Linked DNA regions of Labilibaculum sp. DW002. The protein of the gene in region 3 interacts with the protein of the main gene of each other region in a pairwise test. Links are inferred from orthologs where the notes say so. Each region holds a gene or a part of one and is shown on either strand. Other genes may lie near its edges.

Region 1 (5,531 bases), 370 kb from region 3 along the record:
TATCGAAGCATACCTGTATCGATGGGAAGCCTTTTTAATTCTTTTCGGATTATTACAGGTATTGGTTAGAAGAAAAATTTTTGGTGGAATGATAGCGATTGCAGCAGGTGGTTATTTCCTTATGGATGATTTGTATTTTATTCCTGAGAATTGGCATATGTGGTTTTTTCCAGCTTTACTTATTTTAGGAGGAATAGCATTTATTTTTGCTCCTGATTCGCCTTATTGTTCAAAAAATAAATAAATTCATATCGTAAAATAGATCATTATGAAAACACAACATAAATCAAACCCAAATAACCGTGCAATATTCGGTATTTTTTTAATCCTATTTGGATGCTTATTGGTTCTTAAAAATTTAGACTTTATTCCCTACGAATTAAGGCATATGATATTCTCTTGGCCAGGATTATTAATTGGTTTAGGTGCTCTTTTCTTTTTTGGCAAAGAAGATAAAACAACAGGTATTGTTTTGATGGCAGTAGGTGGTGTATTTATGTTTCCAATTATATTTGATTGGAGCTTTAATTGGAGAGGCTTATTTTGGCCAGTAGTTATGATTGTTGTAGGTGTGGTCGTTATTCGTAAACGCAATGCTTGTGAAGGCCATAGTAGATCAGGTGTTGGAATCGATTCGGATTATATTGATGAGTTAAATATTTTTGGAGGTGGTGAAAAAATGATCAACAACAAAAATTTTAGAGGAGGTAAGGTTACTTGTGTCTTTGGGGGTACAGAATTGAACTTGAGCAGTGCAGATTTGGCCGAAGGAACCAATGTGATAGATGTTTTTGCCATGTTTGGAGGCTGTGTTTTAGTTGTTCCATCTGATTGGGATGTTAAGGTTGAGGTTACCGCAATTATGGGAGGTGTATCAGATAAAAGAGTAGCAACTACAAATTATATTGTAGAACCTAAAAAAGAATTAATTATTAGAGGACTTGTATTAATGGGAGGATGTGAAATAAAATCTTATAAATAAATCAAATGCAACATCCCTTATTGAAGAATCGATTAGCCCTTGTTGTGTATTTAGCATCTTGGATTTTTTTCACTGCACTATTATTTATAATAGGTTGGTATTTTGAAGGTAGATCCATTAATGATGCAATTATAAATGCCTTTAGTTTTTGTTTTCCATTATTAATACTCGGGGCTTGTATTTGGTTTGTTGTAGTCTACGTAAGTATTGAGAATTTAGGCGTCTGGGGTTTTATATTACACCATTTTACGGCAGGAATTATTGTTGTTGGAATATGGGTTTCACTTGCATATCAATTAAGAGTAGTTCTTTTTGGAGCAGCAAGTGAGGGCTTAGATTATATCATTCCAGTACATTGGCAGGTATTCATGGCATTTGGGATTTATGATTATATCATTCTATTGTATTACTTGATTATTTATTATCGAAATTTTCAAGATAAATTACTACATGAATCTGAACTGAAAGAGTTGGTTAAGGAAGCAGAATTAACAGCCCTAAAGTCTCAGATTAACCCACACTTTTTGTTTAATAGCCTTAATTCGGTAAGTTCATTGACCTTATCCAAACCAGAAAAGTCGAGGGAGATGGTAGTTAAACTTTCTACCTATTTAAGATACTCATTAGCACAAGATTTAAAAGAATTGAATAGTTTGTGTAACGAGCTGAGTAATATCCGCTTGTATATGGAAATTGAAAAAGTTCGTTTCGGGGATCGTTTAAATTTAGATTTTGATCTTTCTTCAAATTGTGAGAACTTGAAAATTCCGAATCTAATTTTACAACCCTTATACGAGAATGCTATAAAATTTGGGGTACATGAAAGTTTGGATCCAGTAAGTGTTAAAACAAAGTGTCGAGTAGAGAACAATATCCTTAAAATAAGTATTAGTAATAATTTTGATCCAACTTCAATTCCTCCTAAAGGGAACGGTATAGGCTTACAAAATATTCAAGAAAGATTAAATTTAATTTATGGTCGTTCAGATTTGATGAGAATTGTGAAAGGAGAAAAGAATTTTACAGTAAATCTGGAATTTCCACAAGTAAATAAGCTATGAAAGCAATTATAATAGATGATGAGGCATTGGCAAGAGATTTAGTTCGCTCTTTTCTTGATTGCTATAATGATATTGAAATTTTAGGCGAGTACTCAGATGGATTTCAAGGATTAAAAGCCATTAATGAATTGCAGCCGGATTTGGTTTTTTTAGATGTGCAAATGCCCAAATTAACAGGATTTGAGATGTTAGAGTTGCTTGATAAACCATGTAATATTGTGTTTACAACAGCTTACAATGAATATGCAATTAAGGCTTTTGAACACAATGCTGTCGATTACCTTTTGAAACCTTTTTCAAAAGAACGATTTCAGGATGCGATTAATAAGGTTAAGGAACGTGTTTCTAGTTCTGTAACAGGTGAGGAAGAAATAGAAAAAATAAAATCACATAATGATTCATCGGATGAGTTGTTGACAAGAGTTGTCGTTAAATCCAGAAATAAAATTGATGTACTTGCAGTAGATCAGATCAAGTATTTTGAAGCACAAGATGATTATGTAATGATCTACACAAAAGAGGGAAGATTTTTAAAGCAAAAAACCATGAAATATTTCGAAACACATCTAAATTCAGATGAGTTTTGTCGTATACATCGGTCCTATTTGGTGAAGATTGATCAAATCTCACAATTACAGCCATATGAAAAAGATCATTGGCTTGTCATACTGAAAAGCGGAGAAAGCTTAAAAGTAAGTAGAAATGGGTTCAAGCTTTTGAAACATCAATTGGAAATATAACATTAGGAAAATTGTTGATACTAACCATCATTTACTTGTAAATGATGGTTTTAATTTGATAATCATTTGAAAAATGCTTGAATATTGAATTGTGAAAAATAAATCATGATTTGCTTAATAGGCATTATTGTTTTGATGGATTTTAATAAAGTGTTATTATTCTGATGATTAAGGTGAGATGTGTGATTTTTGTGATAAACGGATATTTTCTGTTTGTGAAAGGTGATTGAAAAATATTATGATTGGACTTGTTCTATAACATAAATTTTTTATTTTTGTGCTGACCGCAATAACTAACTAATTTAAATACCACTAACCTTAAACACTACTAATGAATTTTAAATTTAATAGCTGGAAAAGGGCACTACCTCTGTTTCTAGTATTTCTATTTCCCCCTGAAAAAAGCTTTTCACAAAAAGAGGTTGAGCATCCTAAAAGCTCTGAATTAAAAGGAAATATTGTTGATTTTAATTTGAATAAATCACTTGAGTATGCAACTGTTTCTATCTTTTCCTTACCTGATTCTTTATTAATAAAAGGAACAATTACAAACCGTAAAGGTGATTTTCTTATTCAAAACCTTAAAGAAGGAAAGTACTTTTATAAAGTTGAATATTTAGGATATCAGAATTATAAAAGCAAAGACTTAACTCTTCAAGAGAATGAAAAACTTGTTTTAAATAAGTCTATTGCCTTAAAAGTAGATACAGAATTGATATCCCAAGTTGAAGTTACAGGCAATAGAGACTTTGAAAGAATAGAATTGGATAGATCAGTATACAATGTATCCAATTCTCTTGCCTCTAATGCTGGTAATATTACTGACGTGTTGACTACAATACCTAAATTGAATGTGGATACAGAAGGGAATTTGAAATACAGAGGAAGCTCAAATGTAAAAGTTCTAATAGATGGTAAAATGAGCCGTTTATTAGGCGTATCGGCCTCCGATATTTTAAATAGCTTACCTGCAAATGATGTAGATCGAGTTGAGATTATATCAAATCCTTCAGCTAAGTTTGATGCTTCAGGTTCTGCTGGGATTGTTAATATTATAATGAAAAAGAATCGTTCTAAAGGATTTAAAGGTAATACATCCATTAAACTTGGAACGAAAAATAAAAAAACGGGTAGAACAAGTTTGAGTTTACGAACAGGGAAATTTAATTTCTCGGGCTCTTATTCTTATACTGATGATTGGTTTGGAAGAGATTATTCTTCCTCTTTACTAATTGATGATTTGAATTTAGTCAAATCGAAAGCAGAAATAGACTATGGTAAAAGAGTTCATCTGGGGCAATTCGGAATGGATTTATTGATTGATGATAATAACACCTTGAGTTTTAATTTATCCAAACAAGATATTAAACAAAACTGGAATGGAGAATATAATTATTTAAGGTCGGATATCCCAAGTAGCGTTATGCCTGAAGAGAGTTTTAGGGATGGGTCGAGAGATTTAGATTATAATTCTATGAATTATAACATGGCATATATTCATAAGTTCAAAAGAAAAGGTCAACAGATTTCTATTGATGCTGCTTACACAGACAATAGTGCTACAAATAAAGGTTTATATCGTGATTTTGGTAATATTCTATCTTCGTCAATGTCTGAATCTTCTGATAAATTTGATGCTGGAAGAAAAGAAGGACTTATTCAAGTTGATTATCAACAAGCATTAGGACAAAATGGTTCTTTAGAATCTGGTTTTATGTATAGGTCGAATGAAATTGAATTTAAAGTGCCAATTCAAACAGAGGAGAATTTCGATTACAAAGAGCTTATACATTCAGCATATACACAAATAAGTGGCAAAAAAGGCAATCTAGGCTATCAGTTTGGTTTACGAGCTGAGTATTCAGATGTTAAGACGAACAAGACTTATAATGAAGATTATTTAGATGTATTTCCTAGTTTTCATTTGTCATACAAATTAAGTGAGAACAAGCAATTGCAATTGTCTTATGCGAAAATGGTTGTTAGACCTAATTCAGGTAACCTTAACCCATTTCAAAATGTGTTAGACTCCCTAAATCAAAGATTAGGATCTCAAGACATTAGACAATATTACACCCATAAACCTGAATTAACCTATATTTATAGGAGTAAAAAAGTTACCTACACTACTAATTTATATTTTCAAGTTAGGAATGATTGCATTAAATTATTGCGTAGTTTAGATTCGAATGACAATACCGTACTTACTTCAAAAAATATTGATAAAACACATTATGCTGGACTTGATTTAAACATGGCGTTTAAATTGAATAAATGGTGGAGTGTTAATTCCTATCTTACTGGAAATTATCAGAAATTTTATTCTACAAAAGAACTAGATTTTAAAAATAGGAGTGATTTTGGATATTTTGGAGGAGTTACTTCAACGATGCGGATACCAAAATTATTTACGGTGCAAACCAAAATGACTTACTATTCGGAAATGCCAATCGCGCAAGGTAATTCTGACGAAACGTTTCATGTTGATTTAACTCTTGCTAAGAGAATTATGAAGAAAAAAGCAGTAGTGTCATTAAAGGTTTATGATTTATTCAATTCGATGAAAATTGCAACCAGTACCTCTGATGATCGTTTTAAGCATCGAATGAGATATCAATTCGAAAATAGGATTGCATATTTTACATTCACCTATTATTTCGGTAAAAAATATAGTGTTTTAAAAACTAAAAAGCGCAAATACGTACAAGAGCACAAGACTAAAGACATTTAATAAAAAAAGCCTCGTTG
Region 2 (5,288 bases), 210 kb from region 3 along the record:
GCTTTATATGATGCTAACGGAGATCCGGTAACGGGAGATGTTACTTCTGAAATTATGCTTTGGGATGCAGGTACAGAAGTGAATCAAGAACCGGGTGTTGGTACAGATCAGGCACCAAGACAAGCGGGTGCGAATACGGGTGCAGCAGAGAATGGAACCGTAAAATTAGTTGCTGATGTAATGGATGGTTATACATACCCGGCAAATTCGGAAGTGATTCAGGTAGAATTAGCACACGATGGTGGTAGCGAATTTACCGTAACAATAAACAATGTTTCCGATATGTATGCACTTCAATCTCCTATTGCACCAGGAGTATGGGCAGTTCACAATTCAGGAATGCCAATTTTCACAAAAGATCAGGCTGCAGCTAATGGTTTAGAAGGATTAGCGGAAGATGGTGCTAATGCTGATACAGGAATGTTCCTTGCTGATAACAGTGGCTATGTTTCACCATTTGCACCTGGAGTATTTGTCTTGAGTGGAGCTGGTTACCCACTATTCCAAGATGGAATGATTCAAGCTGGTAATGGTCTTGAAAAATTAGCTGAAGACGGTGGCCCTGGCGATTTAGATACTTATGTGGCTAGTTTGCCTACGGTACTTGGACATGGAATTTTTTCAGAACCTGTAGGACAAAGCGGTGGAGCACCAATTTTCCCCGGCGATGCATATGAATTTACTTTTGTAGCTGCTGAAGGAGATTACCTTAATCTGGCTAGCATGTTAATTCAATCAAACGATTTATTTGTTGCTTTTGATGATATGGGGATTGCTCTTTTCAACAATGGTGTAGCGGTAACTGGTGATGTTACTTCTCAATTGAAATTATGGGATGCTGGAACGGAAGTAAATGAATATCCGGGAGCAGGTAACAACCAAGCACCAAGACAAGCTGGTCCTAATACTGGTGATACAGAGGCAGAAAAAGTAATGGAAGTAAACGATGGCTTTACTTACCCTGCAGTAAACGAATTAATTAGGGTGACAATTAGTGCTAACTAAATTGAAGCTTGGGATTCTCACAATTGTGAGAATCCCTTTTTTATTCTTCCGTATTTTCAAGCAAAATGTACGCGCCAAAGTTTTTATTCTGATATGGACTTACCAATGGAAGATAACCTTTCAACCATTTACCATCCTTCATCTTAAAAGGATGTTTCTTTTCCATTTCTTTATGAAATTCATCAAATGTAGATTTTGGCTTAAAAATCATTTTAAATGCGCCACTTGTATTGGGAGCCAAATATTCATCCAAAATAAGCGCTAATGTTCCCATGTTGTATCGTAAGTTGATTTCTACACATGGTTGAATTCTCATTTTACCACTTTTATCCTCAAATAAGAGGCAATCAATTCCTAAATATCCGCAATAGTTCGTTGCCAAGTCCGATTCTTCCATTGCACTTTTAATACCATTTGACAGTTCGTCCATTTGAGCATCTGACAAGTAAGCCTTAAAATACTCAGGCATTCCACCAAGAATATTACCCTCGTATTGTCCATTCGAACTAGTCAGGAAAAAACCAGGTCCCATATAGCTTAACTTGCCTTTTCCATCGCAATGGTACTGCAAGGAAAAGTCGTACTTCTTGTCTAGCAGTGCTTCAACAGTTAGGTAATCTTGTGCCTCTAAGGTTCCATTAATCCATTGCGTAATAGAATCATTTAAGTGCGAATATCTTAGTACTTGCAAGCCACGTCCAGATGAACTTAAAGGAGCTTTTATAACCAACTGTTTCCATTCTTCAATTAAAACTTCAATTTCTTGGATATTGGTACAAACTCTTGCAATCTGACTTTGATCTATGTAAATGTCATCAGGATGATTGTTCAAGAAGGTTTTTAATACTTTTAAAGCGGTTTCTCTACCATATAAATCTCGATGCTCATCTTTCCAGTAGGCATTTGGCTGAGCCAGATATTCCGAACTACAAGAAGTTTTGAATGGTTTTAAAATGTGGTGTATTCTAGGACTCCATCCCCAAGCTTGTAGGCTGTTTTTATCGGTCTTTACAAATTCATCATCCGTAAGAGCATCTTCAAGTACTTTAAACTTTGGTAATTTTATACCTGCAGCAGAAATCTGGTTTAAAAAATCATTATCGGGCATTTGCCTTACCAATAAAACATCATTGCTATCGGTAAAACATAGGGGCAATACATCCAAATCTTTTTCAAATTTAGATAAGGTCTTGTTGGGGAAAAAGCTTAATGTACCATTGGCAATCGCTATTTCACAAGTGGGATTGTAAATGTATATATTGGGTAGTTTTTTTTCTGTCATAATCTTATTCTCGAATCTTGCTCCGACAAAAGTAGCCGAAATCTCTTTATCTTTGAATTTCCAACAAAAAATTAATCATGATTTTTCCCAATAAATTAGTACACGGTAAATTAATAAGACGATACAAACGATTTTTAGCTGATATTGAATTGGATAATGGTGAGGTAGTAATTGCACATACCTCTAATTCGGGCAGTATGAAATCTTGTTTAGAAGAAGGAGCAGAGGTGTATTTAACTTACGTTGATGATCCCAAACGAAAAACAAAGTACACTTGGGAAATGATCAAGATAAATGGTTCTTGGGTCGGGATCAATACGGCAGTACCCAATTTGTTGGTAGCCGAAGCGGTTAAAAATCATCAAATTAAAGAGCTTGCGGGATATTCGTTTGTAAAGCGTGAAGTAAAGTTTGATGACAGTCGTTTTGATGTTTTTGCTTCTAATGATGAGGAGGAATGTTTCATTGAAGTCAAAAATGTGAGCTTAAGAGTTGAAAACTATGCTCGTTTTCCTGATGCAGTTACAATTCGAGGTAGAAAGCACCTAAACACTTTAATGAAAGTTAAGGAAGAGGGAAAAAGAGCCGTTATGGTATATGTAATTCAACGAGCTGATGTTGATGTTTTTGCACCTGCTGTTGATATCGATCCGGAATATGCTAAGACTTTAAAGGAAGCACACGAAAATGGAGTAGAAGTTTATCCCATACGCGCCATTGTTTCTCCTGAAAAAATAGAATTGGGCGAACTATTGCCTTTTGAATTATCAATGAACAGTTATCAGTAAGCAGTTATCAGTTTGGGATTTTCAATGAAGTTCGGATTCTCAATTCAATTTGCCTACATTTGCACAAAATTCAAAAGAAATGAACGATCAGGCAAGAGAAGAATTGGCAAAGTATCGCCAGTTAAGAAACGAGGTAAGCGAAGTAAGCGAGAAACTTTCAAAATTACACAAAGAGGAAATGGCCTGTAAAAAGGGTTGTGCTGAATGTTGTATGCATTTTTCGGTTTTGCCAGTTGAGTATTTTAGCATTTTAGAAGAGTTAAAAGAAAATCCACCAAAGGAACATCTAGAATTGGATGAGGAAGCAGATGATTGCAACTTCTTGATTAAGGACTTGTGCCAGATCTATCAATCTCGACCTTTTATCTGTAGAACACATGGCTTGCCACTTTTGTTTATGAGTCAAGAAGGAGAAGATTGGGAATTATCAACTTGTCCTTTGAACTTTACTGATTTTGAAGATTTCCATAGTGAAAACACCTATCCTCAGGATACCTATAACAGCAAATTATTCTTAATCAATCAGGAGTTTGTGAAGAATTATGAAGCCGAAAAATTCGGAGATTTTGATATGATCTCGATTAATCGGCTAATACATGATTTGAAAAAATAGTTGCTCCTAATTAATTAACCATTTTCGCAGATTCGCTCCAAGCGTTCACGGTCGGTGATTTCTAATTTCCGGCCATCTAATTTAATAATGCCATCGTCTTTGAACTCTTTTATTACTCTAGAAAGACTTTCAACAGACATAACGGTAATTTCAGCTAGATCTTTTCGAGAAAGTGCCATTTCAAACTTATTGCTTTTGTATAAGCGATCCGATAGGCAAAGAAGGATATCTGCTAGTCTTCCGCTAGATTGCTTTTGTGTAAGACAGAACAGACGACTATAACTTCGAATTGTATTTTCATTTAATTTAGCAATCAGTTTGGATGCAAAGCCAGAGTTTTGCTCGATAATTTCACTAATTACATTCATTTCAAAAAGACAAACTGTTGTGTCTTCATAGGCAACAGCTGTATAATGGAAAACATTATTTCCAAATAAGGACTGCAATCCAATCATGTATCCGTCTTTCTCAATGGTAAGAATGATATTCTTATTATTTCCACCTTCGATGTATAATTTTACAAATCCTTTCTTAATATAGATCAAATGTGACGCAAGCATTCCTTGTTTACAAACTATTTCTCCCTTTTTAAAAGTTACTTCAAATCTTCCCGTGTCAATTTGAATTAGTTCGTTTTCTGATAACTCATTGAAACAAGCTGATTTACTAACACACTCTTTGCAACACGTCGTTTTTGTTGGGATAGCCATAGATTAGTCGTTAAGGTTTTTGTATCCAATCCTGTAAATATATACAAATTTAGAGAATGAAAACATGTCTTATATCATTTTGAAACATGTAATAGATCAAATTTTGTTCTTGTCTGCGTCAAATAATTCCTTCCAAATTACAAATTTCCAGTTGATGGATTGGGCATAGAATCTCTCGTTTGAAAGCGGATAATCCATTAATATTACAATAGAGAAATAAATCTTTAATTAGAAGCATTCCAAATTTCATTTTAAGGGATAATGCAGACGAAATATCCTCAAAATGAAATTACAAACGTTTTAAAGATTAAAAAAGCAGTTAATAAGGTAATATTCATTACTAAAAAGTTTGACCTTAATAAATAAACTATGAAAGCAATCAGGAATTTATTCTTTATATGTTTAATCGCACTTGTTAGTTGCCAATCTAATGAGATCGATCGAAATAAGACTTATGCAAGCATTGATGAAATGGTAGAAGATATTCGAAAAGATATTTCGACACTTACCACTCAAGAGTTTCATGAATTAATGAATAGCGAAGAGGCATATGTCTTACTTGATGTGCGTTTACCAGAAGAGCACGATCGTGGATTTATACCAGGTTCTGTATCAATTCCTAGAGGTGTACTTGAATTTAGAATTGCAAGTGAAAAGATCTGGGATGAAGAAGGATTATATGTTCCGGAGAAAGAGGAGATGCTAATTCTTTATTGTAAAAAAAGTAATCGTAGCCCATTGGCAGCGCTTCGTCTAAACCAGCTAGGTTATAAGAATGTAAAAATTCTTACCGGTGGGTGGATTGAGTGGCATAAAGCTTATCCTGAAGCAATGGAGGATAATATTGAAGAAGGTGGAACTGTTGCTGTTGCCGCGGAAGAGGAAGATTC
Region 3 (5,525 bases):
TTTTCAATCTGCCCAGGAAGTTGTTCTTCTAAGTCAGATAACTCAAGATCATGCGTTGCAACCATGGCAACCGCGTCATATTTAATTAGCTGCTTAATAAGTGCTCTCGATCCAGTAGACTTGTCTTTCGAGTTCGTTCCTCTTAAAATCTCATCCAATAGAAGTAATGTATTTTCTTTTTTATTTACTTTCTCAATAACTTGCTGTATTCTTTTTAATTCGGCGTAAAACGATGATTCATTATCTTCAATTGAGTCTTTTATTCTCATGGAAGTGTTTACTTCTACATTCGAAACAATCATTTTATTTGCACAAACTGGTGCGCCTGTAAGAGCCATTACGATATTTACACCAACAGTTCTTAAAAATGTGCTTTTGCCAGCCATATTAGATCCAGTAACAATGTGAACGCATCCTGGGCCAATTAATGAGTAATCATTGTTAACTCTTTTTTGCTGATCAATCATAGGGTGTCCAGCTTCTTTTAAATCTAATTCAAAATGTTTTTCAGAAATAGTGGGAAAGCACCAATCTTCGTGATTAAAACTAAGGTTCGCGATGCTTGATAAAGCTTCAATTTCTCCAATTGCAGAAAACCATTGCTCTGTTTCACTTCCATGCTTTTGTTTCCAACGATCTATTCTAAATAGAAGATGTAGCTCATAAAAGAACAAAAGGTTAATCATGATTTGAACAGCAATGTTTAAACGTTGGTCAAGTAACTCTATTAGCTTTGTTAACTGATCTATTTTTTTTGATGTAGCCCGACCTTTGCTCGCAAATTGATTTTTTAAAGCACTCAGTTTGTCAGAACTCCAATTCTCTTTTTCGAATGTTTTAATGATATAAGAATAGGTCTTAAGCATTTTACCTCTTTTGGCTGTTTGTTCATGAGCCAGATTAACTTTGCTATGATTAAAGTAGTGAATTACGATACTAACAAGCACCATGATAATGATTGGCGCCTGAGATCCAATAAAAGAATAAATTAAGGCTCCTAAGGATAGCAAAGGCATTACTATTATTGTGATGAAGAGTAATTTATTTCCGTGAAATGGGGATGCTTTCTTTCCCCAGCTAATAACAAAGTTAGGGTCATCATTTTTTAGATTACTGGTTAGCCCATATTGAGTGATATCTTGTCTCCAATCAATTTTATCAGATAATTCCTTTACTGCATTTTGTCTTATTTTAATTTCCTCATTTGTTGATTGCTTAGAAAGCCAGTTAGCTAAAATGTTATTACCAATTTTAGTGACACTACGATTCATTAATTGAAATAAGGAATGTTGTCCAAAAATATCCAGATCGGAAGAGTAGGAGTGGTTTTGGTCTGCGTATTCTTCTCCATCGTAAAAAAGATCACTATGTCGAGTCTTTAAACAAGAAATTTCATTCTCATTAATCGTTAGTAAGGTTTTTAACCTTTTTATGTTTTTACTGTTTCGGTTGTATTTTCTTACAAAATAAACCAGCATAGCAGCTAATGTTATCGCAATAGCACTTGCAATTGCAACAGAATAGGATAGAAATACATAAAACAATACAAGTGCTCCTACAGCACTGGTAAGACGAAAGAATGACAGTATTCTATTCTGTTTTCTTAGATCAGAGATTTGATTTGTAAATGCATTAACTCGATCTATATAAAAGGAAAGTTTTTGTTCCATTATTTTGCTTTAATATTTGGGTCACCAAATGTAAGTAAAAAGATGATTTAATGATAGGGCGTAAGGCGTTCTAATTGAATCTGAATGGAAAATATTGTGAGAGGCCTAACTATTTTTCTAAAAGTAGATCGGTAAAGAGATTTACTGATTTTATATCAATAATAACGGATTATGCCTGCGAAGTATTTATTGAAAGTATAATTCATGCCATTCGCACTCTTAGTGAACAGTGCAAAATAATGAAGTTGATCCTCTGTTTACTTAATATTCATATAGTTCTAATAAATGACGCAGAGGCGTCTCATGTAAGGATTTGATTCTTTCGTGTATATAATGATGATTTTAATCATTAAAATAATACCGCTTGAATATTAATAATCATTTAAAATTGTAGCTGTTTATTAAATCTAATCAATGGTAGTTTTTTACTAGCGTAAGATTTCGTGATTTTTCATTCGAATATATGATAATGTCAGCACAAATCATAGAAAAACTTATGAAATGCTGTAAAGGGATATGAAAAATCCAATCAATTTAAATTGATTGGATTAGTCTATTTCTTAAATTAAAGTCTACTCTCTAATTTGTCCATCTCCAGTAATGATCCATTTGTAGGATGTTAATTCCTCTAAAGCCATTGGCCCTCTCGCATGTAATTTTTGAGTGCTGATTCCAATCTCTGCACCTAAACCAAATTGAGCTCCATCTGTAAAAGCTGTGGATGTATTTGAATAAATTGCTGCAGCATCAACAACAGAAGTGAAGATATTAATAGTCTTACTATTTTCGCTAATGATAGCTTCACTGTGTTTTGAACTGTAACGATAAATGTGATTGATTGCGTCCTCAAAATTATCAACCGTTTTAATCGACATTTTATGGCTCAAAAATTCAGTGCCAAACGAATTTTTATCTGTTTTGTTAAGTAATGACTTAGGATAGGATTCTTTAATTGCAGCATATGCTATTTCATCTGCAAATATTTCAACCTGCTTATCTTGCAACTTATTTGTTAAACTAGGTAAGTCAGCTATCCTATCTTTGTGAATAATTAAGCAGTCAAGAGCATTACAAACACTAACACGCCTTGTTTTTGCATTAAATATGATGTCAATTCCTTTGTTTAAATCTCCATCTTTATCAAAATAGGTATGGACAATTCCGGCTCCAGTTTCAATTACGGGTACTTTAGAATTCTGACGTACAGAATTAATTAGATTTTGTGAACCTCTTGGAATTAACACATCAACAAAGCCAACAGCGTTCATTAGTTCTTTGGCTGCTTCTCTTTCTGGAGGTAGCAATTGAATAATATCTGAATTTATTTCAAAACGATCGAGTGTAGCTTTTATTAAAGATACCAAAGCCTTATTCGAATGTTCAGCATCGCTACCTCCTTTAAGTACACAAGCATTACCTGACTTAAAGCACAAGGCAAATACATCAAGTGTTACATTAGGACGTGCTTCGTAAATAACCCCAATTGTACCTAATGGAACACTTATCTTTTTTATTTCAAGTTGATTGTCAAGCGTTTTATTAGATAATTCTTTCCCTAATGGTGAAGGAAGCTGTAATGTGTTTTCAATATCATTCGCAATTCCATCAATTCTTTCTCCATTAAGTAAAAGTCTGTCGTATTTTGGATCTTGTATCGACATTTTGGCTAAATCTTTCTTATTTTCTACAATGATAAGATTCTTGGCTTCTCGTAGCGATAGAGCAAGTTGTTGTAATACTGTATTAATTTTATCAGATTCAAGTAAACACATGCTTCTAGAAGCTTCCTTTACTTTATATAGTTGTTCTGTGCAATTCATTTTATTTTGATTTAAGAGATTCAACAATATCTATTGAAAATTTAGTATAGGAAAAGATAATCGTAGTGTACTAAAGGTTTAGCTCCTGATTTCCCAATATATTTACTTGCTTTTTCTTTGTTGTATTGTGTTTTTCCAAGACCAATAACCTTTCCCGATTGTCCAACGATTTTAATGATATCACCTTTTTCAAATTCACCTAGTATTTCAATTAAGCCTATTGGTAATAAGCTAGTCGCCTCGGCAGATAATAAGGCATCTTCAGCTCCTTTGTTAATAATTAGCCTCGCTTTTTCAAATCCATCAGAGCCTGCAAGCCATTGTTTTACTGTTGATGCTTTTTTGCTAGCTGTAAAGCTTGTGTGCATTACCTCATTTGGAGAGTTGATTAAATTCAACAAAATATTATCTACGCCACCATTTGCAATATGAACTGGAATACCAGATTTCGCTACTCTTCCTGCAATGCTGCATTTTGTGAGCATTCCACCTCTTCCAAAATTGGATTTTTTTGTTGTAATGAATTGTTTTAAACGATTAATATCTCCATTTACAGTAGATAGTAATTCTGAATCATCATCTTCTGGATTTCCTGTGTAGATTCCATTAATATTACTCAATAAATACAGTGCTTCAACATCCATCATCGATGCAATTAAACCAGATAGTTCGTCATTATCAGTAAACATTAGAGCAGTAACCGAAACAGCATCATTTTCATTTACAATTGGGAGTATGCTGTTGGTTAAAAGGGAATTTAAACAATTTTTCATGTTTAAATAATGTTCCCTTGTTCTAAAATCTTGCTTGGTAACCAAAACTTGAGCACACTCTATTTTAAATTCCTTTAAAAATGAAGAGTACATATTTAAAAGTTCCACTTGTCCAACAGAAGACCAAATTTGTCTAGCAGAAACAGTATCTAGTTTTTCAGACAAACTAAGCTTGCTTTTTCCTGCAGCCACAGCACCTGAAGATACTAGAATACATTGGAAACCCTTTTTATGTAATTCTGAAATCTGAAATACAATATTTTTAATTCTGGAAGTGTTTAATTCTCCATTTTCTTTTGTGAGAACATTAGAGCCTATTTTAATGCAAATTCTTTTCATGATATAATAATATATAGCATCGCTAAGCAAGAGGTGAGTTCTCGAGCTTCGTATATAATTAAAAGTAATTAAATTGAAATGCCTTCCTTGTTCTAAAGGAAAGACAAGAGTATTTGGATACTCTATTAGCGCATAGGGAAATACCCCATGGGATGGGATGGTAGACGTAGAGGAGAATACGACAAATTAGATGCATAGAAATACATTCTTGCTTCTGTTTGGTAATTCTTTTTGATATGCAAATTTTTGTTTCTCATTTCTGTAACGCTAGATTATTACTAATCCCCCTGTTTAAACTAATTCAAATATAGTGAATATTCATGAGAAATAGCCTTGCGCCTTGATATTGTGATTGTTGTGGCGACAATGGAAAGGTTTGCATAGACTTCATTTTAACTAAATGTCGAATGGTATATTAGTGTTAATTAATTGATATTCAGAATTTATACGACTTTTTAGGAGTGTTTTGATCATTTTTTCAAAAGATTCCATTTTTTTCAGGATTGATTGAATCTTCAATTTTATATCTTTGTTCTTAATCTAAATAAAAACAAATATGACTATACATACAAATCCATTATTAGAAGAATTTAAAACACCTTATGGATCGGCACCTTTTGAATTAATTAAGCAGGAGCATTTTTTACCAGCTTTTACAAAGGGTATTGAAAATGCTAGATTTGAAATCGATCAGATCGCTGAAAATTCAGATAAGGCAACATTTAAAAATACAATAGAAGCTCTAGAATATACAGGACATCAATTAGATCGTGTTGCTTCTGTATTTTTCAATCTGAATCATGCTCATACCAACGATGAAATGCAAGCATTAGCACGAGAAGTATCTCCTATGTTAACAGAGTTTTCGAATGATATTATCATGAACGAAAAGCTTTTTGAAAGGGTTAAAGTAGTTTACAGAC

The links.
Region 1: the proteins of L3049_RS01220 (region 3) and L3049_RS02560 interact in binary tests that used the Escherichia coli proteins (3 or more experiments, as listed by UniProt). The link is inferred for Labilibaculum sp. DW002 from one-to-one orthologs.
Region 2: the proteins of L3049_RS01220 (region 3) and sfsA interact in binary tests that used the Escherichia coli proteins (3 or more experiments, as listed by UniProt). The link is inferred for Labilibaculum sp. DW002 from one-to-one orthologs.

What each region holds. Positions count from the first base shown.
Region 1 is NZ_JAKJSC010000001.1:650,091-655,621, reverse strand. Bases 912-3,911 are described here. They hold L3049_RS02560 (LytR/AlgR family response regulator transcription factor), read left to right. Parts: upstream 912-2,039; coding sequence 2,040-2,783; downstream 2,784-3,911. Other genes in these bases: L3049_RS02555 (TonB-dependent receptor), read left to right, coding at 3,115-3,911; L3049_RS02565 (sensor histidine kinase), read left to right, coding at 988-2,043; L3049_RS02570 (LiaF transmembrane domain-containing protein), read left to right, coding at 912-982. Outside these bases: L3049_RS02575 (LiaF transmembrane domain-containing protein), read left to right, coding at 1-244; more of L3049_RS02570, read left to right, coding at 269-911; more of L3049_RS02555, read left to right, coding at 3,912-5,514. UniProt on the Escherichia coli protein: Member of the two-component regulatory system BtsS/BtsR, which is part of a nutrient-sensing regulatory network composed of BtsS/BtsR, the low-affinity pyruvate signaling system YpdA/YpdB and their respective target proteins, BtsT and YhjX.
Region 2 is NZ_JAKJSC010000001.1:75,348-80,635, forward strand. Bases 1,463-4,219 are described here. They hold sfsA (DNA/RNA nuclease SfsA), read left to right. Parts: upstream 1,463-2,364; coding sequence 2,365-3,075; downstream 3,076-4,219. Other genes in these bases: L3049_RS00345 (hypothetical protein), read right to left, coding at 1,463-2,287; L3049_RS00355 (YkgJ family cysteine cluster protein), read left to right, coding at 3,155-3,688; L3049_RS00360 (Crp/Fnr family transcriptional regulator), read right to left, coding at 3,703-4,219. Outside these bases: L3049_RS00340 (spondin domain-containing protein), read left to right, coding at 1-1,005; more of L3049_RS00345, read right to left, coding at 1,046-1,462; more of L3049_RS00360, read right to left, coding at 4,220-4,398; L3049_RS00365 (rhodanese-like domain-containing protein), read left to right, coding at 4,768-5,288. UniProt on the Escherichia coli protein: Binds to DNA non-specifically. Could be a regulatory factor involved in maltose metabolism.
Region 3 is NZ_JAKJSC010000001.1:284,514-290,038, forward strand. The notes cover bases 1,367-4,360. They hold L3049_RS01220 (glutamate-5-semialdehyde dehydrogenase), read right to left. Parts: upstream 3,491-4,360; coding sequence 2,243-3,490; downstream 1,367-2,242. Other genes in these bases: L3049_RS01215 (MutS-related protein), read right to left, coding at 1,367-1,670; proB (glutamate 5-kinase), read right to left, coding at 3,532-4,360. Also shown: more of L3049_RS01215, read right to left, coding at 1-1,366; more of proB, read right to left, coding at 4,361-4,602. UniProt on the Escherichia coli protein: Catalyzes the NADPH-dependent reduction of L-glutamate 5-phosphate into L-glutamate 5-semialdehyde and phosphate. The product spontaneously undergoes cyclization to form 1-pyrroline-5-carboxylate.